One region of the Streptomyces sp. TG1A-8 genome, then DNA from elsewhere that is predicted to be linked to it. Evidence: riboswitches for the same ligand, from Rfam matches in the RefSeq annotation. Region 1 holds a riboswitch; the other holds the start of a gene.
What was found. Region 1 has a riboswitch for glycine ahead of gcvP (aminomethyl-transferring glycine dehydrogenase). Riboswitches for the same ligand answer to the same signal wherever they lie in the genome.

Region 1 (15,583 bases):
GGTAGCCGACGACGATCACCTCTTCGAGGACCGCGTTCTGCAGCGCGGACAGGATCAGCACCGGGTACTTCCACCACACCCCGGGCAGGGCCTCGGGGACGACGGTGAGGTTGGAGCCCAGTCCGCGGGCGGCCAGGTAGAAGGCGATGCCGGTGCTGCCGATCACGGCCGCGACCCCGGCCCCGCGGGCCAGGTCGGACCAGGGTCGGGTGCGGTCGAACCCGAGGGTGCGCAGGCCCTCGCCCTCGCGCAGCAGGAGGTGGGCGACCAGGGCGACGGGGACCAGCGCGGTGGCGATGCCGAACAGCTGCCAGGCCAGGTCGAGCCAGGGGCGGCCGGGTGCGGCGGAGGCGTTGAGGGTGGCCGCCTGGTCCTTCAGACCGCCGGGTTTCGTGACCGAGCCGATGAAGCTGATCAGGGCGGAAACGCCGCTCGCGCCGAGCGACAGCGCTAGGACGAGCAGCGTCTCGTCCCGGAGGGTCCGCCGCGGGTTCCGCTCCCGCGGGTACGACTCGGCCACCGCCTCAGCGTCCACGTGCACTCCTGCCTTCGGTCCGGTCACGAGAGGTCAGCATGCCGGATGGAGATGCGGAGCGCTTGCCCGGCCGGGCTCTTCACGGGGCCGGCGAACGGGGCGCGGCCGGTGCCCGCACGCCCGCCGCACGCCCGCCGCACGTCGGAGCGCGTCCGCGGGCCGCCTTCCGCGGGTCGCCGCGACCGCGCCCCGCCCGGGGACACGGCCGCGGCGGCCCGCCCGCCGCCCCGGACGCTCAGCCGAGCGGCACCGGCGCCGGGAGCCCGACCGGCCAGGTGTGGACCGGCTCCCCCACGTGCATCAGCTGGGCGTAGCGGCGCGTCGTCACCGCGAGGGCCGCCTCGCGGCTCAGACCCTGCTCCCGCAGCCCGTGGAAGGTGGCCGCCTGCCAGGACGCGCCGTTGACCCGGCGCCGGCAGCGCTCCTCGATGACGCCGAGGTAGAGGTCCCGGTCGGCGGCCTCCACGCCCCACGCGTCCAGTCCGGCCGAGGCCAGCGGCAGCAGTTCGTCGCGGACCAGGGTGACGGCGTCGACCTCGCCCGTGCCGCCGTAACGCCCCCGCCGGGGCCAGACGAAGCGCGCGTCGATGCCGTGCCGGCACGCCGCGTCGAAGTTGGCCTCGGCCGCCTCGAAGGGCAGCCGGGTCCACACCGGCCGCGCCTCCTCGGCGAGGGCCCGCACCAGGCCGTAGTAGAAGGCCGCGTTGGCGATCACGTCGGTGATGGTCGGGCCGGCCGGCAGCACCCGGTTCTCCACCCGCAGGTGCGGGACCCCGTCCGCGATGTCGAACACGGGCCGGTTCCAGCGGTACACCGTGCCGTTGTGCAGGACGAGTTCGGCGAGCTTCGGGATGCCGCCGGCGTCGAGGACCTCCAGCGGGTCCTCGTCGTCGCAGATCGGGATCAGGGCCGGGAAGAAGCGCAGGTTCTCCTCGAACAGGTCGTACGCCGAGGTGACCCACCGCTCGCCGAACCAGGTGCGCGGCCGTACGCCCTGCGCCTGGAGTTCGGGCGGGCGGGTGTCGGTGGCCTGCAGGAACAGCGGCGGGCGGGACTCGCGCCACAGCTCGTGCCCGAACAGGAACGGCGAGTTGGCGCCGACGGCGATCTGCGCGGCGGAGGCCGCCTGCGCGGCGTTCCACACGTCGGCGAACCGGTCCGGGGTGACCTGGAGGTGCAACTGCACGGAGGTGCACGCGGCTTCGGGCACGATGGACTTCGAGGTGCAGGTCAGATGCTCCACCCCGTCGATGTCGAGGCGGAAGTCCTCCCCCCGGGCGGCCACGATCTGGTCGTTGAGCAGGGTGTAGCGGTCCGCCTCGGAGAGGTTGGAGGACACGAGGTCGTCGCGGCCCAGGGTGGGCAGAATGCCGATCATCACGATCCCGGCGTCCACCTCGCCGGCCTTGCGGTCGGCGTACGCGAGCGAGGTGCGCAGTTCCTCGGCGAGCTGGTCGAATACCCTGCCGCCCAATCGGTGCGGAGTGATGTTCACTTCCAGGTTGAACATGGCCAGTTCTGTTTGGAAATCACGGCTCGCGATGCGCTCCAGTACTTGACCGTTCAGCATTCTGGGCATGCCGTCGGAACCGGCGAGATTCAATTCGATCTCCACCCCCATGAGGTTCTTGGGGCGGTCGAACCGCTTCTCCGCCAGCAGTCGCTCCAGTCCTGCCAGGCACTTTTGCAGCTTTTCGCGGTAGCGCTGGCGATCGGACAGGTCGAACTGCCCTGCCACGACCTTCTCCCCCATCGAAATGTCCCTCCATCGGATGGGCGGGCCGAGCTCCGGCCGCCGGGGTCCCGGGTCAGGTGGGATGATGCCCAGCGGAAGCGATCGATAACGTCCCGCGCGGCCCCGGTACCCGCTACCCTCTTGTGTGTTCCCTGCGGCACATTCACGAGGCATGCTGCAGTATGGACCTTCGGGTGCCCCGATCGCCTCGTGAAAAACGCCGACGACATTCGGCCGTCCACTGCGGCGGTACATTCCGAGGTCAGGAGCGCGGACCGGGGCGGGAAATCGGGACGAATACCTCGGATCGGCGGCCGAATGGCCCCTTGCCCGGTCCACCGGAATCCGATAGCCGAAACACCGGGTGAACACCTGTCGTATAAACTTCGCGAACAAGGCCGAAGGTTGGCGCCCGCGGTCCGGTTCGCCGTGCTCCTGCCGTGTTCCAGCCGTCAAGGTGACGGGCGGCAGGCCTCGGCCGCACCTCTCGTGCACCCACCCGGGCCCCCACCTCTCAGGCCACCCGTGAGCAGACAGCGTCGTCCGCCCCACCCTCCTCGCGCCGCCGCGCCTGTCGAACGAGAGGCGACCCACCATGCCGCTGCACGTGCCCCCTGCCCCCGCGCCCGCCTTGCGCTCCGTCCTGACAGCCCTCGGTTCCCCCAGTGCGGTCCGAGAGGCCCGCACCCCCGCCCTGCGGGCCGCACAGGGGCCCACGACTCCCGAACTCCCGCTTCCCGTCCACGTACTGGACCGGATCACCCCGCAGGGGCTGTCCGCGACCAGACTGGCCGGCTGGCGCTTCCTGATCCGGTGCGGCGAGCGTGCGGTGGCCGCGGCCGACACCATGCTGACCGCCGACGGCTGGGCCTTCTCGCACTTCTTCGAAGGTCCCTACATCGCCTCCACCGAGCGCGCGGTCCAGCAGGCCGAGGCGCTCCCGCAGCCGTACCAGCCGCGCCTGCTGTCCGTACCCGGCCTGTACATGCTCACCCTGTGGCTGCACGGCGACTGCGCGGCCGAGGCCGCCGAGGGCCACCCGGTCGCCAGCGACCTGCTCGTCCCACTGGCCCCGGCACCGCCCGGCATCTCGGCCCACCGGCCGCACCGGGTCGCCGAACTGCTTCCCGTGCTGACCCATCGGGCGACTCCCGTTCCACTGCTCGGCTCACCTGCCTGAACGACGCCCGCGTACCCCGCCGACCGCCAGGGAAGCGGGGTACGACTGTTTTTCCGGCCCCGTTCCACCGCCGGGCGGCCCGGTGACGCTCACGGGAGCCTTCACCTGCTCCGACGAGCCGGAACGGCGGTCCCTTCCCCGCGGACCAGTCCCATGTGACCCCCTCGAACCACCCGAACGGACGATGGAATCGGATTGAACCGTCCGCGCGGGTGACGCGTCGTGGACCCGTGGGAAGCGGTGCTGCGAAACACCTGCGGAATGGCGCCCGGAGGGCAACACTGGATTCCGACCGACCAGTCTTCACGGGGGATAGACATGACCACGACAAAGCGAGAGATCCCGCCCATGTGCCAGCACCAGCCGCCGTGCCCGCCAGCCGAGTCAGCCGACCGGGAGTCCGCCCGCCTCGCGGCGCACCACCCGGAGCAGGGCTGGAGCCTGCTGTGCAACGGCGTCCTGCTCTTCGAGGACACCGGCGAGCTCCTGCCCGACGGCCGGGTCATCGACCCGCACCGCCCGCTGGGTGCGGACCGGGTGATGAGCGCGGCCTGAGCACCTCCCGGGCGGTCACCCGCACCGTCCGGTGAGCCGGGGCCGGAGGCACACCCGCGGTGCGCGCCGGCCCCGATGCGCGTCCGGCGCCGACGGCGGTGGGGGTGACGCGGATCTTCGACGCCGACGTCGACGAGCAGGGCAGCACCTACGCCACCGGCGTGCTGGTGCGGATCAGTTCGGCGGCGATCGCGGTGACCATCGCCGCGCGCAGGAGGAAGCGCGGCTGGACCGTCGCGTTCGCGGTCATCTCGGCGGTGTTCCTCTGCACGAGCGTCGTCCACGTCGTCGAGCGGCCGGACGGCGTGAGGATCGGCGCCTGCTTCAATCACGGGCATCACCCTCGTCTCGCCGCCGTCCCGGCCGGCCCGCGCCTTCGACTGCGGGTGCCCGGCGTGACCCCGGGCCCGCTGGCGGAACGCCTCGTGCGGGACGCGGCCGCCCGCAGGACGCGGTTCGTCGCCGACGAGCGCGACCGGCGCGACCGGGCCCAGTACCGCGACAAGATCGAGCAGGTCCGGGCCGGCAACGACCTGCCCGGGCAGAGGACTTCGTCTTCGTCGAGGTCGCGGTGACCGACCCGTCCGGGTTCGGGACGGGCCTGACCGTGCGCGGCGAGATCCTGCACCACCGCCACCGCGTCCTGACCGTGGAGCCGCCCTCCGTCCCCGACGCCCCGGTCGCGTTCCTCCTCCGCGTCCGGGGCCCCACCGGCTGCGCACCGCACGTCCACTTCGAACGACCCGAGGGCAACCCGTTCAGGAACTTCCTGCGCTTCTTCCTCCTCGGACGGGGCGAGGTCGCCCCGGTCACCCGGGAGGTCCCGTGCGAGGCGGGACCGCACCGGGCCCGGCGCCCCCGCGTCCACACCGGCCGACGCGCCCGTGCCGGCGCCGGGCACCCGCCCGCGCGGGCTGCCCGGCGGTGGCCCTATCGTGACCGGCATGCAGTCCTACACGATCGGCCAGGCGGCGCGGCTGCTCGGCGTCAGCCCGGACACCGCCCGCCGCTGGGCCGACGCCGGCCGGGTGGCCACCCACCGCGACGAGTCCGGGCGACGGCTCATCGACGGGCGGGACCTCGCCGCCTTCTCGGTCGAGCTGGCCAGGGCCGGCGGCGGCGAGGAGGGCGCCTCCTCCACCTCGGTCCGCAACGCCTTCCCGGGCATCGTCACCGCCATCAAGCTCGGCGACGTCGCCGCCCAGGTGGAGATCCAGGCGGGGCCGCACCGGCTGGTCTCCCTGCTGACCCGGGAAGCCGTCGAGGAACTGGGACTCGAGGTCGGCGTGGAGGCCACCGCGCGCGTCAAGTCCACGAACGTACACGTCGACCGCGTCTGACCGCGCCCGGCGGAGCGCCTCCCGGTGGCCACGCGGAAGGCACCGCGGGAACGCACATGCCACCCTTCCGCCCCCGCACTCCCGCTCATGCGACCCGACGGAGGATTCCTGCCTGGCACATGCGGCAGTATCATCACGGCACGCACGTGCCCGACCGCCACAGGGCGCGACAGCGCGCGGCAGCCGTTCGCCAGGACCCGAGGAGCAGATCCCGTGATGACCCGTTCCGCGCACCGGACCCGGACGCTGCGGCTGGCCGGCGCCGGGGCCGCCGCCCTGCTGGCACTGAGTGCCTGCTCCTCCTCCGGCGACTCCCCGGACGCCGCGCCGGACGAGCCGGGCGCCTCCGGCTCCTCCCCTTCCGCGCTGTCCGGCACGGTCACCGTGTTCGCGGCGGCCTCGTTGCAGGAGAGCTTCACGACGCTGGGCGAGGAGTTCGAGCGGCAGCACCCCGGCACCCGGGTGAGCTTCAGCTTCGGCGGCAGCGACACCCTGGCCGCGAACATCACCGCGGGCGCCCCGGCGGACGTGTTCGCCGCGGCCAGCACCACGACCATGGGCATCGTGACGGGGAAGGAGGACACGGCCGGTACCCCGGCCACCTTCGCCCGCAACCGGCTGGAGATCGCCACCCTGCCGGGCAACCCCGACAAGGTGTCCTCCCTGAAGGACCTCACCAGGCCCGGCCTGAAGGTCGTGCTGTGCGACAGGACGGTGCCGTGCGGTGCCGCCGCCCGGAAGGCCCTGGAACAGGGCGGCCTCGAGCTCACGCCGGTGTCCTACGAGCAGGACGTCAAGAGCGCCCTGACGAAGGTGGAGCTAAAGGAGGCCGACGCGGCCGTCGTCTACAGGACCGACGTGCGCGCGGCCGGTGCCAAGGTGCGGGGCGTGGAGTTCCCCGAGGCGGCCGGGGCGGTCAACGACTATCCGATCGCCCTGCTGAAGAACGCGCCCAACGCACGGGCCGCCAAGGCGTTCGTCGCGCTGGTCCGGTCCGCCGAGGGCCGGAGGGTCCTCGGCCGGGCCGGGTTCCTCAAGCCGTGACCCCGCTCGACCGGCCCCGCGCCGCGGCCGGCCCCCGCACGGACGGACCGCCGCGCCGCCGCGTCCGCGCCGGCCGGCGCGGTGCTCCCCTCCCGCTGCTCGTGCCGGGCGTGGTGGCGCTGGCCTTCCTGCTGCTGCCCCTGGTCGCGCTGCTCGTGCGCGCCCCCTGGCGCGGCCTGCCGGAGCAGCTGACCGGCACCGAGGTGTGGCAGGCGCTGCGGCTGTCCCTGGTGAGTGCGACCGCGGCGACCGCCGTGAGCCTCGTCCTGGGCGTACCGCTGGCCTGGCTGCTCGCGCGGACGGACTTCCCCGGCCGCGGACTCGTCCGGGCCCTGGTGACCCTGCCGCTGGTGCTGCCACCGGTGGTCGGCGGTGTGGCCCTGCTGCTGGCCCTCGGCCGCAACGGGGTCGTCGGCCGGTGGCTCGACGCCTGGTTCGGCGTGACCCTGCCGTTCACCACCACCGGGGTGGTGGTCGCGGAGGCGTTCGTCGCGATGCCGTTCCTGGTGATCAGCGTGGAGGGCACGCTGCGCGCGGCCGACCCGCGCTTCGAGGAAGCGGCCGCCACCCTCGGCGCCTCCCGCTTCACCGCGTTCCGCCGGGTCACCCTGCCGCTGATCGCCCCGGGCATCGCCGCGGGCGCCGTCCTGGCCTGGGCCCGCGCGCTCGGTGAGTTCGGCGCGACGATCACCTTCGCGGGCAACTTCCCCGGCCGTACCCGCACGATGCCCCTCGCCGTCTACCTCGCCCTGCAGAACGACCCCGAGGCCGCCATCGCCCTCAGCCTGGTCCTGCTGGCCGTGTCCGTGGCCGTGCTCGCCGGTCTGCGCGACCGGTGGATGACGGGAGCGTGACGGTGAGGCGAGGACGCGCGGCGGACCTCCGCCCGCCCGCCCGGGAAGGACGCCCCTCATGACCGGCACCGGTGCCCGCACGACCGGCCCGGACCCCGCGGGCGGCCAGGGCCTCGACGCCCGGCTCGTCGTCGCACGGGGCTCCTTCCGGCTCGACGTGGCCCTGAGCGCCGCCCCCGGGGACGTGGTCGCGCTGCTCGGCCCCAACGGTGCCGGCAAGACCACCGCCCTGCGCGCCCTCGCCGGACTCGTCCCGCTCTCCGACGGCCACCTGCGGCTGGACGGCACGTCCCTGGAGCGGACCCCGCCGGAGTCCCGCCCGGTCGGCGTGGTCTTCCAGGACTACCTGCTCTTCCCGCACCTGTCCGCCCTGGACAACGTGGCCTTCGGACCGCGCTGCCGGGGCGCCGGCAGGGCCGGGGCCCGCGCGCAGGCCGCCGCCTGGCTGGAGCGCATGGGCCTCGCCGACCACGCCCACGCCAAGCCGCGCCGCCTGTCCGGCGGCCAGGCCCAGCGGGTGGCCCTGGCCCGGGCGCTGGCCACCCGGCCCCGGCTGCTGCTGCTGGACGAACCGCTCGCGGCCCTGGACGCCCGGACCCGCGTGGAGGTCCGCGCCCAGCTCCGCCGCCACCTGGCCGCCTTCGAGGCGGTCGCCGTCCTCGTCACGCACGACCCGCTGGACGCCATGGTGCTCGCGGACCGGCTGGTGGTCGTCGAGCACGGCCGGGTCGTGCAGGAGGGCGCGCCGGCGGACATCGCGCGCCGCCCGCGCACGGACTACATCGCGCAGCTGGTCGGCCTCAACCTCTACCGGGGGCAGGCCGACGGGCACGCGGTGCGGCTGGCCGCCGGAGCCGGGATCACCACCACCGAGGCCCTGTCCGGACCGGTGTTCGTGGCGTTCCCGCCGTCCGCCGTCACGCTGTTCCGGGACCGGCCCACCGGCTCCAGCGCCCGCAACCTGTGGCACTGCCGGGTCACCGGCCTGGAGACCCACGGCGACCGGGTCCGCGCCGACCTCACCGGCGAGCTCCCCCTGGCCGCCGACCTCACCACCGTCGCCGCGGCCGAACTGGACCTGCACCCGGGCGCACCGGTCTGGGCGACCGTGAAAGCGACGCAGACCCACACGTACCCGGCCTGAGCGGACATCCGCTCTACGGTGGGTGCCCATGACACTGAGCATCCGCAACCAGCTCCCCGGCACCGTCACCGCCGTCCGGCCCGGCGAGGTCATGGCCACCGTCGAGATCCGCCTGGACGGCGGTCAGGACCTCGTGACGGCCATCACCCTGGAGGCCGTGGAGGAACTCGGCCTCGTCCCGGGCACCGCCGTCCGCGCCCTGGTGAAGGCCACGGAGGTCTCCCTCGCCACCAGCCGGGCCGACGGCCTGTCGATCCGCAACCGGCTTCCCGGCACGATCACCCGGCTCCGGACCGGCGAGGTCATGGCCACCGCGAAGGTCGCCGTCGACGGCGGTGAACTCACCGCGGCCGTGACGAAGGACGCGGCCACCGAGCTGGGCCTGTTCGTCGGCTCCGCCGTCATCGCCCTGATCAAGGCGACCGAGGTGTCGCTGGCGACGGTGTGACACGCGTGGGGCCCCGCCCGGACCGCCGGGCGGGGCCCCACCGGGCCCGCTCAGTCCTCGTACGCGTCCAGCGGCGGGCAGGAGCAGACCAGGTTGCGGTCGCCGAAGGCCTGGTCGATCCGGCGCACCGGCGGCCAGTACTTGCCGGCGGCCGGGACACCGGCCGGGAACACGGCCTCCTCGCGGCTGTACGGGTGCTCCCACTGCCCGCCGAGCGCCCGCGCGGTGTGCGGGGCGCCCCGCAGCGGGTTGTCCTCGGCCGGCCACACGCCGGAGCCGACCTTGTCGATCTCCGCGCGGATGGCGATCATCGCGTCGCAGAACCGGTCCAGCTCGGCCAGGTCCTCGGACTCGGTCGGCTCGATCATCAGCGTGCCGGCCACCGGGAAGGACATCGTCGGCGCGTGGAAGCCGTAGTCGATGAGGCGCTTGGCCACGTCGTCCACGCTCACTCCGGTCGCCTTGGTCAGCGGGCGCAGGTCGATGATGCACTCGTGCGCGACCAGGCCGCCGGGCCCGGTGTAGAGCACCGGGTAGTGCGGCTCCAGGCGCTTGGCGATGTAGTTCGCCGAGAGCACGGCCACCTGCGTGGCCCGCTTCAGTCCCTCGCCGCCCATCAGGCGGACGTACGCCCAGGAGATGGGCAGGATGCCCGCGCTGCCCCACGGCGCCGCCGAGACCGGGCCGACGCCCGTCTCCGGACCGGCCGCGGGCTGCAGCGGGTGGTTGGGCAGGTACGGCGCCAGGTGCGCGCGGACCGCGACCGGGCCGACGCCGGGGCCGCCGCCGCCGTGCGGGATGCAGAACGTCTTGTGCAGGTTCAGGTGGGAGACGTCACCGCCGAAGTGGCCGGGCCTGGCCAGGCCGACCAGGGCGTTGAGGTTGGCGCCGTCGACGTAGACCTGGCCGCCCGCGTCGTGCACCCGGGCGCAGATGTCGGCGACGTGCTCCTCGAAGACGCCGTGCGTCGAGGGGTAGGTGATCATCAGCACCGCCAGCTCGTCGCGGTACTGCTCGATCTTCGCCCGCAGGTCCTCGACGTCGATCTCGCCGTCCCCGGCGGTCTTGACGACGACGACCTTCATGCCGGCCATCACGGCGCTGGCGGCGTTGGTGCCGTGCGCGGAGGAGGGGATGAGACACACGGTGCGCCGGTCCTCGCCGTTCGCCCGGTGGTAGCCGCGCACGGCGAGCAGACCGGCCAGCTCGCCCTGGGAACCGGCGTTCGGCTGGAGGGAGACCTTGTCGTAGCCGGTGACCTCGGCGAGCCGCTCCTCCAGCTCGCGGATGAGCGTGAGGTAGCCCTCCGCCTGCTCGGCGGGCGCGAAGGGGTGCAGCCCGCCGAACTCGGGCCAGGTGACCGGCTCCATCTCGGTGGTCGCGTTGAGCTTCATGGTGCACGAGCCCAGCGGGATCATGCCCCGGTCGAGCGCGTAGTCGCGGTCGGCCAGCCTGCGCAGGTAGCGCAGCATCGCGGTCTCGGAGCGGTGCTCGTGGAAGACCGGGTGGGTGAGGTAGTCGTCGGTGCGCAGCAGCGACTCGGGCAGCGCGTCCGCCGCGGCCTCGTCCAGCGCCGCCACGTCCCCGTCGACGCCGAAGGCGGACCACACGGCGGCCAGCTGGGCCCGGCCGGTGGTCTCGTCGCAGGCCGCGCTGACGTGGTCGGCGTCCACCAGGCGCAGGTTGACCCCCTTGTCACGGGCGGCGGCGACGACCTCGGCGGCCCTGCCGGGCACGCGCGCGGTGACGGTGTCGAAGAAGGCGCCGTGGACGGTCTCGACGCCGCCGGCCCTCAGGCCCTCGGCGAGGATCGCCGCGTAGCGGTGGGTGCGGCGGGCGATGGTCCGCAGGCCCTCCGGGCCGTGGTAGACGGCGTACATGCCGGCCATCACCGCGAGCAGCACCTGGGCGGTGCAGATGTTGCTGGTGGCCTTCTCCCGGCGGATGTGCTGCTCACGGGTCTGCAGCGCGAGGCGGTACGCCCTGTTGCCGTCGGCGTCGACGGAGACGCCGACGAGACGGCCGGGCAGGCTGCGCGCGAACGTCTCGCGCACCGCCATGTAGCCGGCGTGCGGACCGCCGAAGCCCATCGGGACGCCGAAGCGCTGGGTGGTGCCGACGGCGATGTCCGCGCCCAGCTCGCCCGGCGAGGTCAGCAGGGTCAGCGCGAGCAGGTCGGCGGCGACGGTGACGAGGGCGCCCAGCTCGTGCGCCTGGTCGATGACCGGCTTGATGTCGCGTACGGCTCCGGAGGCGCCCGGGTACTGCAGCAGCACGCCGTTGATCTCGCGCTCGGCGATCTCGGCCGGGATGCCGTCGCCGAGGTCGGCGACGACGACCTCGACACCGGTCGGCTCCGCGCGCGTCCGGATGACGGCGACGGTCTGCGGCAGCGCGTCCGCGTCGACCAGGAAGAGGCCCTTCTTGTTCTTGCCCATCCGCCGGGACAGCGCCAGCGCCTCGGCGGCGGCCGTGCCCTCGTCCAGCAGGGATGCGCCCGAGGTGGGCAGGCCGGTGAGGTCGGCGACCATCGTCTGGAAGTTCAGCAGCGCCTCCAGCCGCCCCTGGGAGATCTCCGGCTGGTACGGCGTGTAGGCCGTGTACCAGGCCGGGTTCTCCATGACGTTGCGCAGGATGACCGGCGGGGTGAAGGTGCCGTGGTAACCGAGCCCGATCATGGGGTCGAGGACCTGGTTGCGGTCGGCGAGCGAACGCAGTTCGGCGAGCACCTCGGCCTCGGTGCGGGCGCCGGGCAGGTCGAGGGCGTCGGCGTTCTTGATCACGTCCGGGACCGCGGCGGCGGTCAGCTCGTCCAGGGAGCCGTAGCCGACGTGCGCGAGCATCTTGGCCCGCGCCTCCTGGTCGGGCCCGATGTGGCGCTGCTCGAAGGGGATGCCCGCTTCGAGCTCGGAGAGCGGAATGCGATGGGCGGTCATTGCGGAGGCCTCCTGGTCTGACGCGACCTGCGGGGGGCACCCCGGCGGGGGTGCCCGGACGGCCTCCCCCTCTGTCATCACGACCTGAGAGCTTCACCGGGCACGCCCGGCTTTCCCCGTCGGTGAGGGCGGAGGCCGTCGGCACCCGCCCTGCTTTCCAGAGTGGCCTCGTCCGTGCGGTACGTGGGCCTGAGAGATTCCGGGGAGGAGTTGCTCCTTCGGCGCCTCCGAGCTGGTCGGAGGACTCTCCCGCACGGGGTCGACAACCGTTGCCAGCCTACCAGCGAGGCCGACGCACGGGGTTTCGAGTGGCCGCCTCCTTCGATGTGCCCTTTCGTAGTGCTTACGGATGAGTTGCGACCACTGGAGGGAGAGGGACCGTGCAGACCGACATCGATCCGCGCCACCTGATCGGCCGCAGGGCGTTCGACCGCAATGGGACCAAGATCGGCACCATCGACGAGGTGTACCTCGACGACGCGACGGGGGCGCCGGAGTGGGCGGCGATACGCACCGGTCTCTTCTCCCGGGACGCCTTCGTCCCCCTGGAGCCCAGCGAACTGGTCGACGGCGCCCTCCAGGTCCCCTTCGAGCGCGCGCTCATCAAGGACGCCCCCGACTTCGGCGTCGGGCGCCACCTCTCCCCGGAGCAGGAACTCCAGCTCTACCACCACTACGGCCTCGACGTGGCCCCGCCCCCCACGGTCCCGGACCGCGACTTCGGCAGGCTGGCGGGCACGGAGGAGGGCTGAGGCTTGGCGCGGCCACCCGCCCGGGCGGGTGGCCGCGCCAAGCCCCTACGCTCCCCCGGCCGCCCGTCCCCGGCCCGGGGCGGCCGGAACGGGCGGCGCGGGTCCCCGCCCCGCGCCGCCCTCCGCGGTCCCCGGCACCAGCGGCAGCGGTTCCGCCGGCTCCAGGGCGGTGTCGTCGGCCCGGAACGTGCGGATCCGCCCCGGCTCCGAGTCCGGCGTCTCGAAGCGCACGGTGACCCGCCCCAGCCCGCTGCCCTGCACCCAGCCGTGCCCGTGTACGGCGTGCCGGACGTCCTGTCCCGCGCGCCACTGCCGTTCGGCCCGCTCCGGCTGCTCCTCGGCCGTCTCGGGCGCTGCCTCCTGCGCCGTCTCCACGACCCGCTCACCCGCCGCCTGCGCGAACAGGTCCTCCTGGGTGTAGTCGGCGAGCCCGGAGACGCCCACGCCGAGCAGCCGCACCCCGCCCGTGGTGTCCACGGCCTCCAGCAGCCGCGCGGCCGCCTCCCGGATCACCGCGGGATCGTCCGTGGGTCCCCTGAGCGTCTCGGAGCGGGTCAGCGTGGAGAAGTCGTACCGCCGCACCTTCAGCACGATCGTCCGCCCGGACAGGCCGGCGTCGCGCAGCCGCCGCACGCACCGGTCGGCGAGCCGCCGCACCTCCAGGCCGACCCGCAGCCGGTCGTGGATGTCCACGTCGTAGGTGTCCTCCACCGACACCGACTTCGTCTCCCGCTCGGCCACCACGGGCCGGTCGTCGCGTGCCAGCGCCATGGCGTACAGCGCGTGCCCGTGCGCCCTGCCCAGCAGCCGGACCAGTTCGTCCTCGCCCGCCTCGGCCAGCTCCTCCACCGTGGTGATCCCGGCCCGCCGCAGGTGGTCCCCGGTCGCCGGCCCGACCCCGGGCAGGGTGCGCACCGACAGGGGGGCCAGCAGCACACGCTCGGTCCCGGGCTCGATCAGGACCAGGCCGTCGGGTTTGGCGCGCTCCGAGGCGATCTTCGCCAGCATCTTGGACGCGGCGAGCCCCACCGACCCGGCGAGCCCGGTCACCGCCCGGATGTCCGCGCGCAGCCTCGCACCGGCCAGCCGCGCCGAATCCTCGTCCCGGGCCGATCCCCCGGCCTCCAGGTCCACGAACGCCTCGTCCAGGCTCAGCGGCTCCACGAGCGGCGACAGCTCCCGCAGCAGCGCCATCACCTGCTCGCTGACCGACCGGTAGAGCGAGAAGCGCGGCACGAGGTAGGCGGCGTTCGGGGCGAGCCGGCGCGCCTGGGCCATGGGCATCGCCGAGCGCACTCCGAAGACCCGTGCCTCGTACGAGGCGGTGGCGACCACCCCGCGCGGCCCGAGCCCGCCCACGACGACGGCCTTCCCGCGCAGGCTCGGCTTGGACGCCTGCTCCACCGAGGCGTAGAAGGCGTCCATGTCGAGGTGCAGGATCGTGGGCGCGTTTCTCACGTCTCCGATGCTGCACCACGCCACTGACAATGCGGCGCCCGGCGGGTGCCGGTCGCCGCACCGCGGCGTCAGACCGCCCGGTTGCGCCGCCGGGCCAGCTCGTCCGCGGGGTTGTGCCCGACGAGCGTCTCGCCGGTGTCCACGCGCTCCCCGTGCAGCTGCGAGAGCGCGCTCTCCACGTCCCGCCAGACCACTCCGACGGCGATGCCGAAGACGCCCTGACCGCCCTGGAGCAGGGCGTGGACCTCGTCCGGCGAGGTGCACTCGTAGACCGTGGCGCCGTCGCTCATGAGGGTCATCCGCTCCAGGTCGCGGAACCCGCGTTCCCTCAGGTGCTGGACGGTGGTGCGGATGTTCTGCAGCGAGACCCCGGTGTCCAGGAACCGCTTCACGATCTTCAGGACGACGACGTCCCGGAAGCTGTAGAGACGCTGGGTGCCCGACCCGTAGGCGGGCCGCACGCTGGGCTCGACCAGGCCGGTGCGGGCCCAGTAGTCGAGCTGCCGGTACGTGATGCCGGCGGCCGCGCAGGCCGTGGGCCCCCGGTAGCCGATCTCCTCGGACGCCATGGACGCCGCCCCTCCGCCGTCGGGCGCCGTCGGTCGCTGCGGAACGCGGTCGACCGCGCCGCCGGCCTGCGGACGATCCCCGCTCGAACGCGGCTGGGAGCTCGGGGAGGGGTACGGGCCGCTCTCCCCGAAACCGCGTCCGGGGGCACCCCCAGCCGTACCGTCGCCGCTGGTTCTCACGCCGACCTCCGTCCTTGACCTGCCTTCTCGACGGTAGGCAGTCACCTGGGGCGCGTCAACGATCGCCACACTCGGCACGCCGAGTGATAATCCCCCTGAGAGTGGTTTCCCGTGTCCCATCGCGGGGAAAGGCTAGCCGAATGCGCTCACGCGGAGCCGGAGGACGCTCTCAAGGGCCGGTGGCAATTGCCGCCGCACCGACCGCGGGGGGGCCGGGCGGTCGGCCGGGGTCCCCGGGCCGCCCCGCCGCCTTCCTCACTGGTTGCTGGTGCCGAAGTCCTCGGGCGAGATCTGGTCGAGGAACTCGCGGAACTTCTCCACTTCGTCCTCCTGCTCGTCCGGAATCGCGATGCCCGCGTCGTCGAGCACCGTGTCACTGCCGTAGATCGGCGTCCCCGTACGCAGAGCCAGCGCTATGGCATCGGAGGGACGGGCGCTCACCTCGACCCCGCTGGCGAACACCAGTTCCGCGTAGAAGACGCCCTCACGCAGATCCGTGATGCGCACTTCGGTCAGCTCCTGGCCGACGGCCTCCAGCACGTCCTTGAACAGGTCGTGGGTCAGCGGCCGCGCGGGGGCCATGCCCTGCTGGGCGAAGGCGATCGCCGTGGCCTCCCCCGGCCCGATCCAGATGGGGAGGTAGCGGTCGCCCCCCACTTCGCGCAGGAGCACGATCGGTTGGTTGGAGGGCATTTCCACCCGGACACCTACGACATCGAGCTCGTTCACACAGCAACCCTAGGCCGTGCCCGGGACGTTTGGGTAGTCGGGCCGGGAACAGGTGCCCGATCCGGAACACCGCGACGGCCGTCCGGTCAGGGCAGCCGCACCCCGAGGGCGGTCTGCACCAGCG
Region 2 (15,583 bases), 3.6 Mb from region 1:
TGTGGCCCGGCCACAGGAAGTGGTAGAAGCCGACGACCAGGCCGGCGTCCCGGGCCCGCTTGGTCTGGGCGGACAGTTTCGGATTGATGTACGAACGGCCCTCCGTCGCCTTGATGAAGACGAACGAGATGCCGTCCGTGTCGTACGAGGACGACTGGTACGCGCTTATGTCGATGCCGTGCAGCATGGGTGGTTTGTGCCCTGTGGCGGCCCGGTCGGAACATCACAGCGGCGCGTCGCCCGGGACCCGGCCGCGCTCCCGCCCCGGACGCGTGCCCGCAGGGCCGGGCCCCCGGGCCACGGACGCGGCCAACTGGCTGGTCAGGGGCTTGTGTCGGCGCCGCAGTGGCCCAAGCTCCGCACCACCGGCCCGTGTTAGCATCGCGCCGGCCGGGTGTACCCGTCGGGAGGCCACCCACCGTCAGGGGGCGGCCCGGCGCCGCGGCCGTCGGTGCGGAGCGCGAGTACGGGGTGGGCATGTCCAACTGGTTCCGGTGTTTCGACAGGCGGCCCCACGCCGCGACGCGGCTGGTCTGCTTCCCGCACGCGGGCGGTTCCGCGGCGTTCTACCGGACCTGGCACCGGTCGGCCTCGCCCGCCGTGGAGGTGTGCGCGGTCCAGTACCCCGGTCGCGCCGACCGGCTGGGCGAGCCCCTGGTCGGCGACGCCCGCCGGCTGGCGGAGATGGTCACGCACGAGCTGCGGCCCCTGCTGGACCGGCCCGTGGCCCTGTTCGGGCACAGCATGGGCAGCCTGGTCGCCTACGAGACCGCCCGGCTCCTCACCGACGCGGGCGTCGCGCCGGTGCACCTGTTCGTCTCCGGGGGCGCCGCCGCGCACGATCCCGACCGCGCCGTCGACCGGGTGTCGGGCGAGGGGGACCAGGCGGTCGTCGACAAGCTGCGGCGGCTGGGCGGCACCGAGGCCGAGGCACTGGACAACGCGGAGCTGCGGGAGCTGATCCTGCCCTACGTGCGCAACGACTTCGCGCTGGTGGAGTCCTACCGCCACGTCGCGGGGCCGCCCCTGCCGGTGCCGGTCACGGCGTTCACCGGCGCGGACGACCCCGTGGTCCGGACCGAGGGGGTGGACCGCTGGGCCGAGCTGACGAGCCGGGCCTTCACCCGCCACGTCCTGCCCGGCGGCCACTTCTTCCTCGTCCCCGGACAGCCGTCCGTCTGGGCGGGCATCCACGCGGCCCTGGGCCCGGCCCCGGCCGGCGCCTCCGTGCCGGCGAACCGCTGACGCGGCCGTCCCGGTCCCCTCCGCTCAGCACTCGATGATGTTCACCGCCAGGCCGCCCCGCGCCGTCTCCTTGTACTTGACGGACATGTCCGCGCCCGTCTCCCTCATCGTCTTGATGACCTTGTCCAGGGACACCTTGTGCGAGCCGTCGCCGCGCATCGCCATCCGGGCCGCCGTGACCGCCTTCACCGCGGCCATGCCGTTGCGCTCGATGCAGGGGATCTGCACCAGGCCGCCGACGGGGTCGCAGGTGAGGCCCAGGTTGTGCTCCATGCCGATCTCGGCCGCGTTCTCGACCTGCTCCGGCGAGCCTCCCAGCACCTCCGCCAGCGCGCCCGCGGCCATGGAGCAGGCGGAGCCGACCTCGCCCTGGCAGCCGACCTCGGCGCCGGAGATGGACGCGTTCTCCTTGAACAGCATGCCGATGGCGCCCGCGGCCAGCAGGAAGCGGACCACGCCGTCCTCGTCGGCGCCGGGGACGAAGTCGATGTAGTAGTGCAGGACCGCCGGGATGATCCCGGCCGCGCCGTTCGTGGGGGCGGTCACCACGCGGCCGCCGGCCGCGTTCTCCTCGTTCACCGCCATCGCGTACAGGGTGAGCCACTCCATGGCGTGCGCCAGCGGATCGCCCTCGGCGCGCAGCTGGCGGGCGGAGACGGCCGCGCGGCGCCGCACCCTCAGCCCGCCCGGCAGGATGCCCTCGCGGGACATGCCCCGCCGGACGCACTCCCGCATCACCCGCCAGATCTCCAGCAGGCCCGCGCGGATCTCCTCCTCCGTGCGCCAGGCCCGCTCGTTCTCCAGCATGAGCGAGGAGATCGACAGACCCGTCTCCCGCGTGCGGCGCAGCAGCTCGTCGCCGGTGCGGAAGGGGTACTTCAGGACCGTGTCGTCCAGCTTGATGCGGTCCGCGCCGACCGCGTCCTCGTCCACCACGAAGCCGCCGCCGACCGAGTAGTACGTCTTGGCGAGCAGCTCCGCGCCGGAGGCGTCGCGGGCCCGGACCGTCATCCCGTTGGCGTGGTACGGCAGCACCTCGCGGCGGTGCAGCACCAGGTCGTCGTCGTAGGAGAAGGGGATCTCGTGCTCGCCGAGGACCCGCAGGCGCCCCGCCCGCCGGATGCCCGCCACCCGCTCGTCGGCCGTCTCCACGTCCACCGTGCGCGGCGAGGCGCCCTCCAGGCCGAGCAGCACCGCCTTCGGGGTGCCGTGGCCGTGGCCGGTCGCGCCGAGTGAGCCGTACAGCTCGCAGCGCAGGGACGCGACCGACTCCAGCAGGCCCTCGTTGCGCAGCCGGCGGGCGAACATGCGCGCGGCGCGCATCGGGCCGACCGTGTGGGAGCTGGACGGGCCGATGCCGATCGAGAACAGGTCGAAGACCGAGACGGCCACGGGAACTCCTCGCTACGGGGGTGGTGCACAAGGGGGTGCGGTGCGGGGGTGGGCACCGGCCCGTACCGCGCACGCCTTCCGGGTCGTGCGGCGTGCGCGGTACGGGGTGGAACGGATCTACTTGTTCAGACCCGGGTACAGCGGGTGCTTGCCGGCCAGGGCCTTCACCCGGGCCTTGAGGGACTCCGTGTCGCAGGACGGCTTGAGCGTCTCGGCGATCACGTCCGCGACCTCGGCGAAGTCCTCGGCGGTGAAGCCGCGGGTGGCCAGTGCGGGCGTGCCGATCCGCAGGCCCGACGTGACCATCGGCGGGCGCGGGTCGTCCGGGACCGCGTTGCGGTTGACCGTGATGCCGACCTCGTGCAGCCGGTCCTCGGCCTGCCGGCCGTCCAGCTCGGAGGCGCGCAGGTCCACCAGGACGAGGTGGACGTCCGTGCCGCCGGACAGGACGTTCACGCCGGCCGCGCGGGCGTCGGCGGCCGTCAGCCGCTCGGCGAGGATCCGCGCTCCCTCCACGGTACGCCGCTGGCGCTCCTTGAACTCCTCCGAGGCGGCGACCTTGAAGGAGACCGCCTTGGCCGCGATCACGTGCTCCAGGGGACCGCCCTGGAAACCGGGGAAGACGGACGAGTTCAGCTTCTTCGCGAACTCCTGCCGGGCGAGGATGACGCCGCCGCGCGGACCGCCCAGCGTCTTGTGCGTGGTGGAGGTGACGACGTCGGCGTACTCGACCGGGTTCGGGTGCAGGCCCGCCGCGACCAGGCCCGCGAAGTGCGCCATGTCGACCCACAGGTACGCCTCGACCTCGTCGGCGATCCGGCGGAACGCGGCGAAGTCCAGCTGCCGCGGGTACGCCGACCAGCCGGCGATGATCACCTTCGGGCGGTGCTCCTTGGCCAGCCGCTCGACCTCGGCCATGTCGACCAGGCCGGTCTCCGTGTCCACGTGGTAGGCGACCACGTCGAACTGCTTGCCGGAGAAGTTCAGCCGCATCCCGTGGGTGAGGTGGCCGCCGTGCGCCAGGTCCAGGCCGAGGATGGTGTCCCCGGGCCGGGCCAGCGCGAAGAGGGCCGCCTGGTTGGCGGAGGCGCCGGAGTGGGGCTGCACGTTGGCGTACTCGGCGCCGAACAGCTCCTTGATCCGGTCGATGGCGATCTGCTCGGCGACGTCGACGTGCTCGCAGCCGCCGTAGTAGCGGCGGCCCGGGTAGCCCTCGGCGTACTTGTTGGTCAGGACCGAGCCCTGCGCCTCCATCACCGCCAGCGGCGCGAAGTTCTCGGAGGCGATCATCTCCAGCGTCGACTGCTGGCGGACCAGCTCGGCGTCGACCGCGGCGGCGATCTCCGGGTCCAGCTCGTGCAGGGGCGTGTTCAGGACAGTCATACGGCCACGACTCCTCAGCCGGCGTTCTGGGCGGTGTACTCGTCGGCCGAGAGCAGGCCGGCCGGCTCCTCCGTGACGCGCACCCGGAACAGCCATCCGCCCTCGAAGGGGGCGGAGTTCACCAGCGAGGGGTCGGCGACGACGTCCTCGTTGATCTCGGTGATCTCACCGGTGACCGGCGAGTACAGGTCGGAGACCGACTTGGTCGACTCCAGCTCGCCGCAGGTCTCGCCCGCGGTCACCGTGGAGCCGACCTCGGGGAGCTGGGCGAAGACGACGTCGCCGAGCGCGTTGGCCGCGAACTCGGTGATGCCGACCGTCGCGACGCCGTCCTCGGCGGCGGACAGCCACTCGTGCTCCGTGCTGTAGCGCAGCTGCTGGGGGTTGCTCATGGCCTGAATTCTCCTGTACGCGGGGGAGTGCTGGTGAAGGGGGGAGTGCTGAGGGCGCGCGTGAGCGGTGCCGGTGTGCCCGACATCACCGCCGCGGGCACGGCGGTGTCACTTCCGGCGCTTGTAGAAGGGCAGTGCCACGACCTGGTACGGCTCGTGGGTGCCCCGGATGTCCACGCCGACGCCCCCGGTGCCCGGCGCCGCGTACGCCGCGTCGACGTAGGCCATGGCGATCGGCCTGCCCAGGGTGGGGGAGGGGGCGCCGGAGGTGACCTCGCCGATCCGGGCGCCGCCCGCGACGACGGCGTACCCGGCGCGCGGCACCCGGCGGCCCTCGGCGACCAGGCCCACCAGGACCCGCGGCGGGTTCTCCCGGGCCCGGGAGGCGGCCTCGGCCAGCGCCTCGCGGCCCACGAAGTCGCCCTCCTTCTCGAACTTCACCACCCGGCCGAGCCCGGCGTCGAACGGCGTCAGGGACGTGGTCAGCTCGTGCCCGTACAGCGGCATGCCCGCCTCCAGGCGCAGCGTGTCCCGGCAGGACAGGCCGCACGGCACCAGGCCGACGCCCTCACCGGCCCCGGTCAGCGCCTGCCACAGCTCCACGGCGTGCTCCGGCTTCACGAACAGCTCGAAGCCGTCCTCGCCGGTGTAGCCGGTACGGGCGATCAGTGCCGGCACGCCGGCGACCGTGCCGGGCAGGCCGGCGTAGTACTTCAGGCCGTCCAGGTCGGCGTCCGTGAGGGACTTCAGGATGCCGGGGGACCGCGGGCCCTGGACCGCGATCAGGGCGTACGCGTCCCGGTCGTTACGGACCTCGGCGGCGAAGCCCCCGGCCCGCTCGGTCAGCGCGTCCAGCACCACCTGGGCGTTGGAGGCGTTGGCCACGACCAGGTACTCCGCCTCGGCCAGGCGGTAGACGATCAGGTCGTCCAGGATGCCGCCGTCGGCCCGGCAAATCATGGTGTAGCGGGCGCGGCCGACGCCGACGGAGGCGATGTCGCCGACCAGGGCGTGGTTCAGGAGGGCGGCCGCTCCGGCGCCGGTGACGGTGATCTCGCCCATGTGGGAGAGGTCGAAGAGGCCGGCCCGGGTCCGCACGGCGATGTGCTCGTCGCGTTCGGAGCCGTAGCGCAGGGGCATGTCCCAGCCGGCGAAGTCGGTCATCGTCGCGCCGAGCGAGCGGTGCAGGGCATCGAGCGCGGTACGGCGCGGTCCGGTGGGGTCGGTGCTGCTCATCGGTCGGTCGTCTCCCAGGGATGACGGGCGAGGAATCTTCCTCCCCATCTGTCATCGGAACCTGAGAGGTTCGCCGCGACCCTCGCTGGGAGTGGTCGACGGCTTGCACCGTGGGTGGGACCGCCGTCACGGCGGCCCGCTTTTCAGATGTGCCTCGCCCGCGCGGTAACGGGGCCTGAGAGATTCAAGGGAGGGACTTGCTCCTTCGGCGCCCCGGCGTCAGTGCTGCCGGGGACTCTCCCGCGCGGATTCAAGCGGCCGGTATGCAGTTGGGGGGCACACTATAGCGGCTCGTCGTGACGGACCTGTGGTCGAACGCGCACCGAACCGCCGGACATCGGGCATTACCTTCCCTTTACACGCGACGGGCATGAGACGACCGTGCCCACTGGGGAGGACGATCACGGTGAACAGGACCACGGCCTGCGCCGCCACCGCCGGTGTCGCGGTACCGCAGCAGCCCTCCGCCCCGGCCCGCCGGCGCGCGGCCGGGCGCCCGGCCCCGGTCGTCCGTGACCTGCGCGACCGCGCCGGCCGCAGTCCGCACGCCCTGCTCTTCGGCCCCCGCGACCTGGTGGTGGTCACCGGCCTGCCCGGCAGCGGCAAGTCCACGCTGATGCGCCGCGCCGTCCCCGGTCACCGCGTCGACTCCCAGGACGCCCGCGACCGCTGGGCGGCCCGCCTGCCCCGCCGCCTGCCGTACGCCCTCTACCGCCCCCTGGTCCGCCTCGCCCACTACGCCGGGCTGCGCCGCGTCCTGCGCACCGGGGAGGGAGCCGTCGTGCACGACTGCGGCACCCAGGCCTGGGTGCGCGCCTGGCTGGCCCACGAGGCGCGCCGCCGCGGCGGCACCCTGCACCTGCTCCTGCTCGACGTCGCCCCCGGCACCGCCCGGGAGGGCCAGCGCGAGCGCGGCCGGGGCGTGTCCCGGTACGCCTTCCGGCGCCACCGCAGGGCGAGCGCCCGCCTGCTGGACGCGGTGGAGAGGGGGGAGCCGCCCGCGGGATGCGGCTCGGCGGTCCTGCTGGACCGGGCCGCGGCGGACGCCCTGCGGCGGATCGTGTTCACCGGCTGAGGACCGCCCCGGGCACCCGTTAGCCTTTTGGGCCACAGCACGGTTCTCGGCAGGCGGTAGGCAGATGGACTTCCCGGCACAGGCGCACCCCCACCCGCACGGCGGTTGGCCCGGCAACGAGCTGGAGGAGGTGCTCTCGGTCTCCCTCGGGGCACCCGGCGCCGGCGGCCGGATCGTGGAGGTCCTGGGCCGCAGCTTCGTCTGGGTCCCGCTGCCCAACGGCGGCGGCCCGCACAGCGGCGCGCTGGACCTGCCCACCCTGGAGATCGACGGCCAGGTCTACGTGCCGGTCTTCAGCTCCGAGGAGCAGTTCCGCCAGGCGGCCGGCTCCCACCTGTCCTACACCATCGCCCCGGCCGTGGAGTTCGCCCGCGGCCTGCCCCCGCAGGCGGGCATCGCCGTCAACCCCGGCGGGGTGGTCGGCGTCCCGCTCCCGCCGGAGGCGGTGGCCGAGCTGTGCCGGACCGGCCGCACCCCGCTGGACGGACCCGGCTCCGGCGGCCGCGTCCGCCTCTTCGAGCCCGACTGGCAGGACGACCCGGTCGACTTCCTCTCCGCCGCCTCCGCCGAGTTCGCCGGGACGGGCGTGGTCCTGGCGGCCCGCCGCTGCCTGGCCGCCGTCGAGACGGCCGAACCGGTGATGTTCGTGGGCGTGGAGCTGTCCCAGACGGAGGGCGACCTCAGGGCCCTCCCCCTGGAAGCCCTCGGCAGGGCCCTCGGCAGGGTCCCGGTCAGGTGGCCGGTCAACCTGGTGCTGCTGGACGTGGCCCAGGACCCGGTGGCCGACTGGCTCAGGACCAGCGTCCGTCCCTTCTACCAGTTCGGCCACTAGGGTCTTTCGTTCGGATCCGGCCGGATCGGGGAGCGGGGTCCGGCGCCGTGCACCGCGAGGCGGGGGAGGGCGTCACGGCGCAGCCGCGGCAGCCGCGGCAGCCGACGACGGCGCGGCGGGGTGCGGTGCCGGGGCCCGCGAGCCCGGCGGGGTCCGGACGACGGGCCCCAGCGGCCGGCACCGCCGCCCGGCCCGGGGGACGCCGGGGGCCGCGGACGGACACCGGGCCCCGGGCCACCGGACGCATAAGCTGTCCCCCACACGCGGGGCACTCCACGAGAAGGGGCGGTAAGACAGGTGAGCGCGAGCCCGAGCGGCAGTGTCGAACACATGCTGCGCCAGGTCACCCCCGGGCGCTACGACGCCTACGAGGCACTGCTGCGCGCCCTCGCCACCCCGTCCTCCGGCCAGGTCTGGATGCTGCTGTGGCACGGCCAGGCCGGATCCCCGGACGCCCAGTACGGGAACATGGAGGTGGACGGCTTCCCCTACGCCCCCTGCGTGACGTCCGCGCAGGAGTTGTCGGCCAGTGGCTGGAACCGCTCCTACGAGGTGGCCGACGGGCTCGACGTGGCCCGCACGCTCTACCCGGACCACTACGGCCTCTGGCTCAACCCGCACGCCCCCGGCGGCGGCGTCGGCGTCCCCTGGCCGGACCTGCGCCGCATCGCCACCGGCCTGGACCGCCAGCCCGCCGGCCCGCTGCGCCTGTCCGAACCCGGCATCGAGATCCCGCAGTTCTACGCCCTGCTCGCGCAGAACGCCCACCGCACCCCGGCCCTGCGCTCGCTGCGCCGCGCCTGGGTGCAGCCCGCGCTCGGCGCGCCGTACCTCGCCCTGGGCCTGGACGTGTACGACACCTCCCCGGCCGCGGTGGACTCGGTGCGCGCGATGATGCAGCAGTCCGTCGGCGCCGTCCCCGAGGGGCTGCCCGTGTCGACGGTGGCGATGACCGACGAGCACGACCCGGTCGTGATGTGGATGCGGGCCAACGCCCGCCCGTTCTACGACCGCGGGGCCCACGCGGCGCCGCCCCCGCCGCAGGCCCCGGCCACCGGGTACGGCTACCCTCCGGTAGGCAGCGGCTACTGACAGGTCCGCCGGCGGTCCGCCGGAAACGGCGCTGGGGAGTCCCGGCGGCAGGATCCACGTTCCCGGCCCGTCTCTTCGCGCGTAGATGACGGCCGAACGTCCCGAACCACGCAAAAATTGTCGTTAGGTCCCAACTGCCCCGCGTCCGTTCGCCGTTACCCGCCGATCGGATAACGGAATCCCCCGGACTGCATCACGGTTGCGCATACTTTCCCCGTCCCCCCTGGCGGGTGATCGCGACGAAGCTGAAGACTCGCGACTCAGACACGAGTCCGCAGGCCTCGTGATCGATGGCAAGTCGACAAAGCCGCAATCCGCGGCAGGCGCAGGCCGGTCACCACCGGCGAGAGGGGTCGCTCACCGTGACCGCACCGATCGAGACCACCGGGGCGGCAGCCGAGGCACAGCCGGAGGCTGTGCTGGAGGGTGCCGGTAAGGGGCAGATCGAGGGTCGTTCCCTGGGCCAGATCGCGTGGTCCCGGTTCAAGAGGGACAAGGCCGCCGTCGCCGGCGGCGTCATCGTGATCCTGCTGATCGTCCTCGCGATCCTCTCGCGCCCCCTCCAGGCCCTGTTCGGCCTCGACCCCAACGCCTTCCACCAGGACCTGATCACTCCCGACACCTCCCTGCCCAAGGGCAGTTGGGGCGGGATGAGCCTGGACCACCTGCTGGGCGTGGACCCGAAGTTCGGCCGCGACATCGCCACCCGGATCCTGGAGGGCTCCTGGGTATCGCTGGTCGTCGCGTTCGGCGCGACCATCCTGTCCAACGTCATCGGCGCGATCCTGGGCGTGGTCGCGGGCTACTACGGCGGCCGGGTCGACTCGGTCATCAGCCGGCTGATGGACACCTTCCTCGCCTTCCCCCTCCTGCTGTTCGCCATCGCGATCTCCGCCACCCTGCAAGGCGGCGCGTTCGGCCTCAACGGGCTGCCGCTCCACCTGAGCGTGCTCATCTTCGTCATCGGCTTCTTCAACTGGCCCTACCTGGGCCGGATCGTCCGCGGCCAGACCCTCGCCCTGCGCGAGCGCGAGTTCGTGGACGCCTCCCGGGGCATGGGCGCCAAGGCCCCGTACATCCTGTTCCGGGAGCTGATGCCCAACCTGGTCGGCCCGATCATCGTCTACTCGACGCTGCTCATCCCGACCAACATCCTCTTCGAGGCGTCGCTGAGCTTCCTCGGCGTCGGCATCCAGCCCCCGCAGGCGTCCTGGGGCGGCATGCTCCGCGAGGCGGTCACCTACTACCAGGTCGATCCCCAGTACATGATCGTTCCTGGACTCGCCATCTTCGTGACCGTCCTGGCGTTCAACCTGCTGGGCGACGGTCTCCGCGACGCTCTCGACCCGCGCAGCCGCTGACGCCTGCCGCGAGAGCCCGAAAATTTTCCGATCAATGGAGGGGAAAGCTCCCATCATGCGAAGGTCAGCGCTGGCCGCCACCGCGGCCATCGGCTCCGTCAGCCTGCTTCTCGCGGGCTGCAGCAAGGCCGATGACAACCAGAAGGACAACACGTCGGCCGGGGCCAACGCCGCGACCAAGGGCGTCGTCAACGCGTCCGACAAGAAGGGCGGCACGCTCACCTACGAGCTGTCCGACGTCCCGGACTCGTTCGACCCCGGCAACACGTACTACGCGTACATGTACAACCTCAGCCGGCTGTGGGCGCGTCCGCTGATGACCTTCCAGCCGGGCCCCGGTTCGAAGGGCAACACCCTCGTCCCGGACCTCGCGGCCAGCAAGGGCGTGTCGAGCGACGGCGGCAAGACCTGGACGTACAAGCTGCGTGCGGGCCTGAAGTACGAGGACGGCACGCCGATCACCTCGAAGGACGTCAAGTACGCCGTCGAGCGCTCCAACTTCGCGCGTGACGTGCTCTCCCTCGGCCCGAACTACTTCCAGCAGTTCCTGGCCGGCGGCGACAAGTACAAGGGCCCCTACAAGGACAAGAGCGCCAAGGGCCTGTCCTCCATCGAGACGCCGGACGACACCACGATCGTCTTCCACCTGAAGCAGGCCTTCCAGGAGTTCGACTACCTGGTCGCGGCCCCGCAGACGGCTCCGGTGCCGCAGGCCAAGGACACGGGCGTCGACTACGTCAAGCACATCGTCTCCTCGGGCTCGTACAAGTTCCAGAGCTACGACGACGGCAGGCAGGCCGTCCTCGTGCGCAACGCCAACTGGGACGCGAAGACCGACCCGCTGCGCAAGCAGCTGCCGGACAAGATCGTCGTCAAGCTGAAGGTCAACCCGGAGACCATCGACCAGGACGTCCTGGCCGGTGACGCGATCGACCTCGCCGGCACGGGCGTCCAGGCCTCCACGCAGGCCAAGGTGCTCACCGACAACTCGAAGAAGGCCGCCACGGACAACACCTTCGGCGGCCGCCTGGTGTACATGGCGATCAACACCAAGGTTGCGCCGTTCGACAAGGCCGAGTGCCGCAAGGCCGTGCAGTACGCGATCGACAAGGTCTCGGTGCAGACCGCCGAGGGCGGCCCGGTGCGCGGCGACATCGCCTCCACCGTCCTGCCGCCGGACATCCCGGGCTACCAGAAGTCCGACGTCTACGCCTCCTCGGGCAACAAGGGCGACGCCGCCAAGGCCAAGGCGCAGCTGAAGGCCTGCGGCAAGTCCTCGGTCACGACCAACATCTCGGCCCGCTCGGACCGCCCGCAGGAGATCGACGCCGCCACGGCGATCATCAACTCGCTGAAGAAGGTCGGCATCAACGCCAACCTGAAGCAGTACCCGTCGGGCAAGTACTTCACCGACTACGCCGGTGTGCCGAAGTTCACCGAGAAGCAGAACATCGGTCTGATCATGATGCAGTGGGGTGCCGACTGGCCCTCCGGCTACGGCTTCCTGCAGCAGATCCTGAACGGCAAGGCGATCAGCCAGTCCGGTAACACCAACCTGTCGCAGTACGACAGCAAGGCGGTCAACGACCTGCTGAGCAAGGCGATCGGCACCCAGGACGACGCCGAGCGCAACAGCCTCTACACGCAGATCGACAAGAAGACCATGGACGATGCCGTCCTCGTCCCGCTGACCTACTTCAAGGTCCTGCTGGCCCGCCCGCAGAACTACACCAACCTGGTTTCCACGGCGGCCTTCAGCGGTCAGTACGACTACCTCAACATCGGCGTCGCGTCGAAGTAGCAGCCTCGGAAGGCAGGTGAAGGCATTGGCGCCCGCGGGCTTCGCGGCCCGCGGGCACCAGCGCCGGTCCCCGTGATCTCGTACATCCTCCGCCGGACGTTCGCGGCAGTGATCCTGCTGCTGGTCGTCTCCGCGGTCACCTTCGCCATCTTCTTCCTGCTGCCGCGGCTCGTCGGCCAGACGGCGGACCAGCTGGCGCAGCAGTACATCGGCAAGAGCCCGTCCAGGGCGGACATCGCCGCTGTCAAGCACAACCTCGGTCTGGACCAGCCCGTCTACGTCCAGTACTGGCACTTCATCAAGGGGATCGTGGCCGGCGCCACCTACGACCTCGGCCCCACCACGGTGCACTGTGACGCGCCCTGCTTCGGTTACTCCTTCAAGAACCACCAGGCGGTCTGGCCGGAGCTCACCTCGCGTCTTCCGATCACCCTCTCACTGGCCGTGGGCGCTGCCGTCCTGTGGCTGGTCTCGGGCGTGGTGGCCGGTGTCGTCTCGGCGCTGAGGCCGCGCTCGGTGCTCGACCGGGCCTTCATGGGCGTCGCGCTCACCGGCGTCTCGCTGCCCATGTTCTTCACGGGCAACCTGGCGATCCTGCTCTTCGAGTACCAGTGGCCGATCTTCGGCAAGACCTACGTCCCGTTCACCGAGAACCCCTCGCAGTGGGCCAACACCCTCTTCCCGGCGTGGTGTTCGCTCGCCCTGCTGTACTCCGCCATCTACGCGCGGCTCACCCGCTCGGGCATGCTGGAGACGATGAACGAGGACTTCATCCGCACGGCCCGGGCGAAGGGCCTGCGGGAGCGCACCGTCGTCACCCGGCACGGACTGCGCGCCGCCCTCACCCCGATCATCACGGTCTTCGGCATGGACATCGGCCTGCTGCTCGGCGGTGCCGTGATCACGGAGTCGGTGTTCTCGCTGCCCGGCATCGGCCAGTACGCGGTGCAGGGCATCACCGACAACGACCTGCCCAAGATCCTCGGCGTGACGCTCCTCGCCGCCTTCTTCGTCGTCTTCGCAAACCTCCTGGTGGACGTGCTCTACGCCGCCGCCGACCCGCGGGTGAGGCTCTCGTGACCGAACTCTCCAAGACCGGCGCCACGGCGGGGGAGCCCGCCCCCGCCCGCCGGGCGCCCGAAGCCTTCCTGGAGGTCCGCGACCTCAAGGTGCACTTCCCGACCGACGACGGCCTGGTCAAGTCCGTCGACGGGCTCAGCTTCTCGCTGGAGAAGGGCAGGACCCTCGCCATCGTCGGCGAGTCCGGCTCCGGCAAGTCCGTCACCTCGCTGGCGATCATGGGCCTGCACCGGCTCGGGGCGCGCGGCAAGAACGTGCAGATGTCCGGCGAGATCTGGCTGGACGGCAAGGAGCTGGTCTCCGCGGCCCCGGACGAGGTGCGCAAGCTCCGCGGCCGGGAAATGGCGATGATCTTCCAGGACCCGCTGTCCGCGATGCACCCGTACTACAAGATCGGCGACCAGATCGTCGAGGCGTACCGGGTGCACCACGACGTCAGCAGGAAGGTCGCCCGCAAGCGGGCCGTGGAGATGCTCGACCGGGTCGGCATCCCCGAGCCCGCCAAGCGCGTCGACGGCTACCCGCACGAGTTCTCCGGGGGCATGCGCCAGCGCGCCATGATCGCGATGGCGCTGGTGAACAACCCCGAGCTGCTCATCGCGGACGAGCCGACCACCGCCCTCGACGTGACCGTGCAGGCGCAGATCCTCGACCTGATCCGGGACCTGCAGAAGGAGTTCGGCTCCGCGGTGGTCATGATCACCCACGACCTCGGCGTGGTCGCCGAGATCGCCGACGACGTCCTGGTGATGTACGGCGGCCGGTGCGTGGAGCGCGGCCCGGCCGACGAGGTCTTCGAACGGCCGCAGCACCCCTACACCTGGGGCCTGCTCGGCTCGATGCCCCGCATCGACCGCGAGACCTCCGAACGGCTCATCCCGGTCAAGGGCTCGCCGCCGAGCCTCATCAACGTCCCCTCGGGCTGCGCCTTCCACCCGCGCTGCCCGTACGCGGACATCCCCAAGGGGAACGTCACCCGCACGGTGCGCCCCGAGCTGGAACTGGTGGGCACCGGGCACTGGTCCGCCTGCCACCTCCCGGCCGAGGACCGTGAGCGGATCTGGACCGAAGAGATTGCGCCGAAGCTGTGAGTGAGACCAAGAAGACGGACGGGGCCGTGGTCCCGCAGCAGGCGTCCGCTCCCGGGGACGGTTCCGCGGACCGCGAGGTGCTGCTCAGGGTCGAGGGACTGACCAAGCACTTCCCGATCAAGAAGGGCATCCTGCAGCGCCAGGTCGGCGCCGTGAAGGCCGTCGACGGCATCGACTTCGAGGTGCGCAAGGGCGAGACCCTGGGCGTGGTGGGCGAGTCGGGCTGCGGCAAGTCGACCATGGGCCGGGTCATCACCCGCCTCCAGGACCCGACCGGCGGGAGGATCACGTTCGAGGGCCAGGACATCACACGGCTGTCGAGCGGCCGGATGCGCCCGCTGCGCCGCGACATCCAGATGATCTTCCAGGACCCGTACGGCTCCCTGAACCCCCGCCACACCATCGGCTCGATCGTCTCGGCGCCCTTCCGGCTCCAGGGCGTGGAGCCCGAGGGCGGGGTCAAGAAGGAGGTCCAGCGGCTGCTGTCGCTGGTCGGTCTCAGCCCCGAGCACTACAACCGCTACCCGCACGAGTTCTCCGGCGGCCAGCGCCAGCGCATCGGCATCGCCCGCGCGCTCGCCCTGAAGCCGAAGCTGGTCGTCGCGGACGAGCCGGTGTCGGCGCTCGACGTGTCGATCCAGGCCCAGGTCGTCAACCTCATGGACGACCTCCAGGAGGAACTGGGCCTCACCTACGTGATCATCGCGCACGACCTCTCGGTGGTCCGGCACGTGTCGGACCGGATCGCGGTGATGTACCTGGGCAAGATCGTCGAGATCGCCGACCGCACCTCGCTGTACGAGGCGCCGATGCACCCGTACACCAAGGCGCTGATGTCGGCGGTGCCGGTGCCGGACCCCCGGCGGCGGGGTGCGAAGAGCGAGCGCATCCTGCTGCGCGGTGACGTGCCGTCGCCGATCGCCCCGCCCTCGGGCTGCCGCTTCCACACCCGCTGCTGGAAGGCGACGGAGATCTGCCGGACGACCGAGCCGCAGCTCGTGGAGCTGAGGGCCGGCCAGCGGGTCGCCTGCCACCATCCGGAGAACTTCGCCGACCAGGCCCCGCAGGACACGGTCCTGCTGTCGGCGGCGAAGGAGGCTTCGCAGCTGGTGCCGGACGCGGTGGTCTCCGACGGCGCGGCGCGCGGGGCGGCGGCGTCCGCGCGGGCGGCGGCCCCCGGGGACGCCGCCGCCCGGGAGGCCGGCACCGCGGCTGCCGGGGACACGGCCGGCGAGGGGACCGCGCCGGCGGCCGGTCCGGGGACCGGTCCGGGGGACAGGGTCTCGACCGGGAAGGCCGCGCCCGGGGCCGACGGGCCCGTCGAGGAGGCCACCGGCTCCACCGGTGCCGCCGCCGACGCCCCGTCCGGGGCGCCGGAGGCCGTCGCCGAGCAGACGGCGCGCGAGGCCGGGACCGCGGCTGCCGGGGACACGGCCGACGAGTAGCCCGTGCCGGGCCGGCCCGCGCCGGCCCGGCACGCGTACCGCACACCGAGGGCCGCCGCGACCGCGACGGCCCTCGGTGTGCACCGGCCGGTCCGAGGCCCCGCCCGTGTGAGCGTCCACACCGCGGGAAGGCCGTCCGGTGAGCCTTGCTTCGCAAG

Region 2: another riboswitch for glycine. It lies ahead of gcvT (glycine cleavage system aminomethyltransferase GcvT); the one in region 1 lies ahead of gcvP (aminomethyl-transferring glycine dehydrogenase).

What each region holds. Positions count from the first base shown of each region.
Region 1 is NZ_JASTLB010000001.1:5,913,798-5,929,380, reverse strand. It holds gene QQY24_RS26165 (CPBP family intramembrane glutamic endopeptidase) at 1-541, opposite strand, end outside; gene QQY24_RS26160 (glutamate--cysteine ligase) at 771-2,288, opposite strand; gene QQY24_RS26155 (hypothetical protein) at 2,866-3,450, shown strand; gene QQY24_RS26150 (DUF5999 family protein) at 3,799-4,005, shown strand; partial or broken gene QQY24_RS26145 (amino acid transporter) at 4,110-4,879, shown strand; gene QQY24_RS26140 (molybdopterin-binding protein) at 4,950-5,345, shown strand; gene modA (molybdate ABC transporter substrate-binding protein) at 5,562-6,389, shown strand; gene modB (molybdate ABC transporter permease subunit) at 6,386-7,243, shown strand; gene QQY24_RS26125 (ABC transporter ATP-binding protein) at 7,302-8,387, shown strand; gene QQY24_RS26120 (molybdopterin-binding protein) at 8,416-8,835, shown strand; gene gcvP (aminomethyl-transferring glycine dehydrogenase) at 8,886-11,771, opposite strand; glycine riboswitch at 11,939-12,033, opposite strand; gene QQY24_RS26110 (PRC-barrel domain-containing protein) at 12,152-12,523, shown strand; gene QQY24_RS26105 (DNA polymerase IV) at 12,569-13,981, opposite strand; gene QQY24_RS26100 (MerR family transcriptional regulator) at 14,050-14,730, opposite strand; gene QQY24_RS26095 (bifunctional nuclease family protein) at 14,986-15,459, opposite strand; gene QQY24_RS26090 (MerR family transcriptional regulator) at 15,546-15,583, opposite strand, start outside.
Region 2 is NZ_JASTLB010000001.1:2,265,828-2,281,410, reverse strand. It holds gene QQY24_RS09495 (GH25 family lysozyme) at 1-187, opposite strand, end outside; gene QQY24_RS09490 (thioesterase II family protein) at 478-1,245, shown strand; gene QQY24_RS09485 (L-serine ammonia-lyase) at 1,270-2,637, opposite strand; gene glyA (serine hydroxymethyltransferase) at 2,755-4,020, opposite strand; gene gcvH (glycine cleavage system protein GcvH) at 4,035-4,412, opposite strand; gene gcvT (glycine cleavage system aminomethyltransferase GcvT) at 4,521-5,648, opposite strand; glycine riboswitch at 5,802-5,901, opposite strand; gene QQY24_RS09465 (AAA family ATPase) at 6,055-6,723, shown strand; gene QQY24_RS09460 (enhanced serine sensitivity protein SseB) at 6,788-7,555, shown strand; gene QQY24_RS09455 (enhanced serine sensitivity protein SseB C-terminal domain-containing protein) at 7,853-8,647, shown strand; gene QQY24_RS09450 (ABC transporter permease) at 9,010-10,008, shown strand; gene QQY24_RS09445 (ABC transporter substrate-binding protein) at 10,043-11,809, shown strand; gene QQY24_RS09440 (ABC transporter permease) at 11,882-12,889, shown strand; gene QQY24_RS09435 (ABC transporter ATP-binding protein) at 12,886-13,980, shown strand; gene QQY24_RS09430 (ABC transporter ATP-binding protein) at 13,977-15,425, shown strand.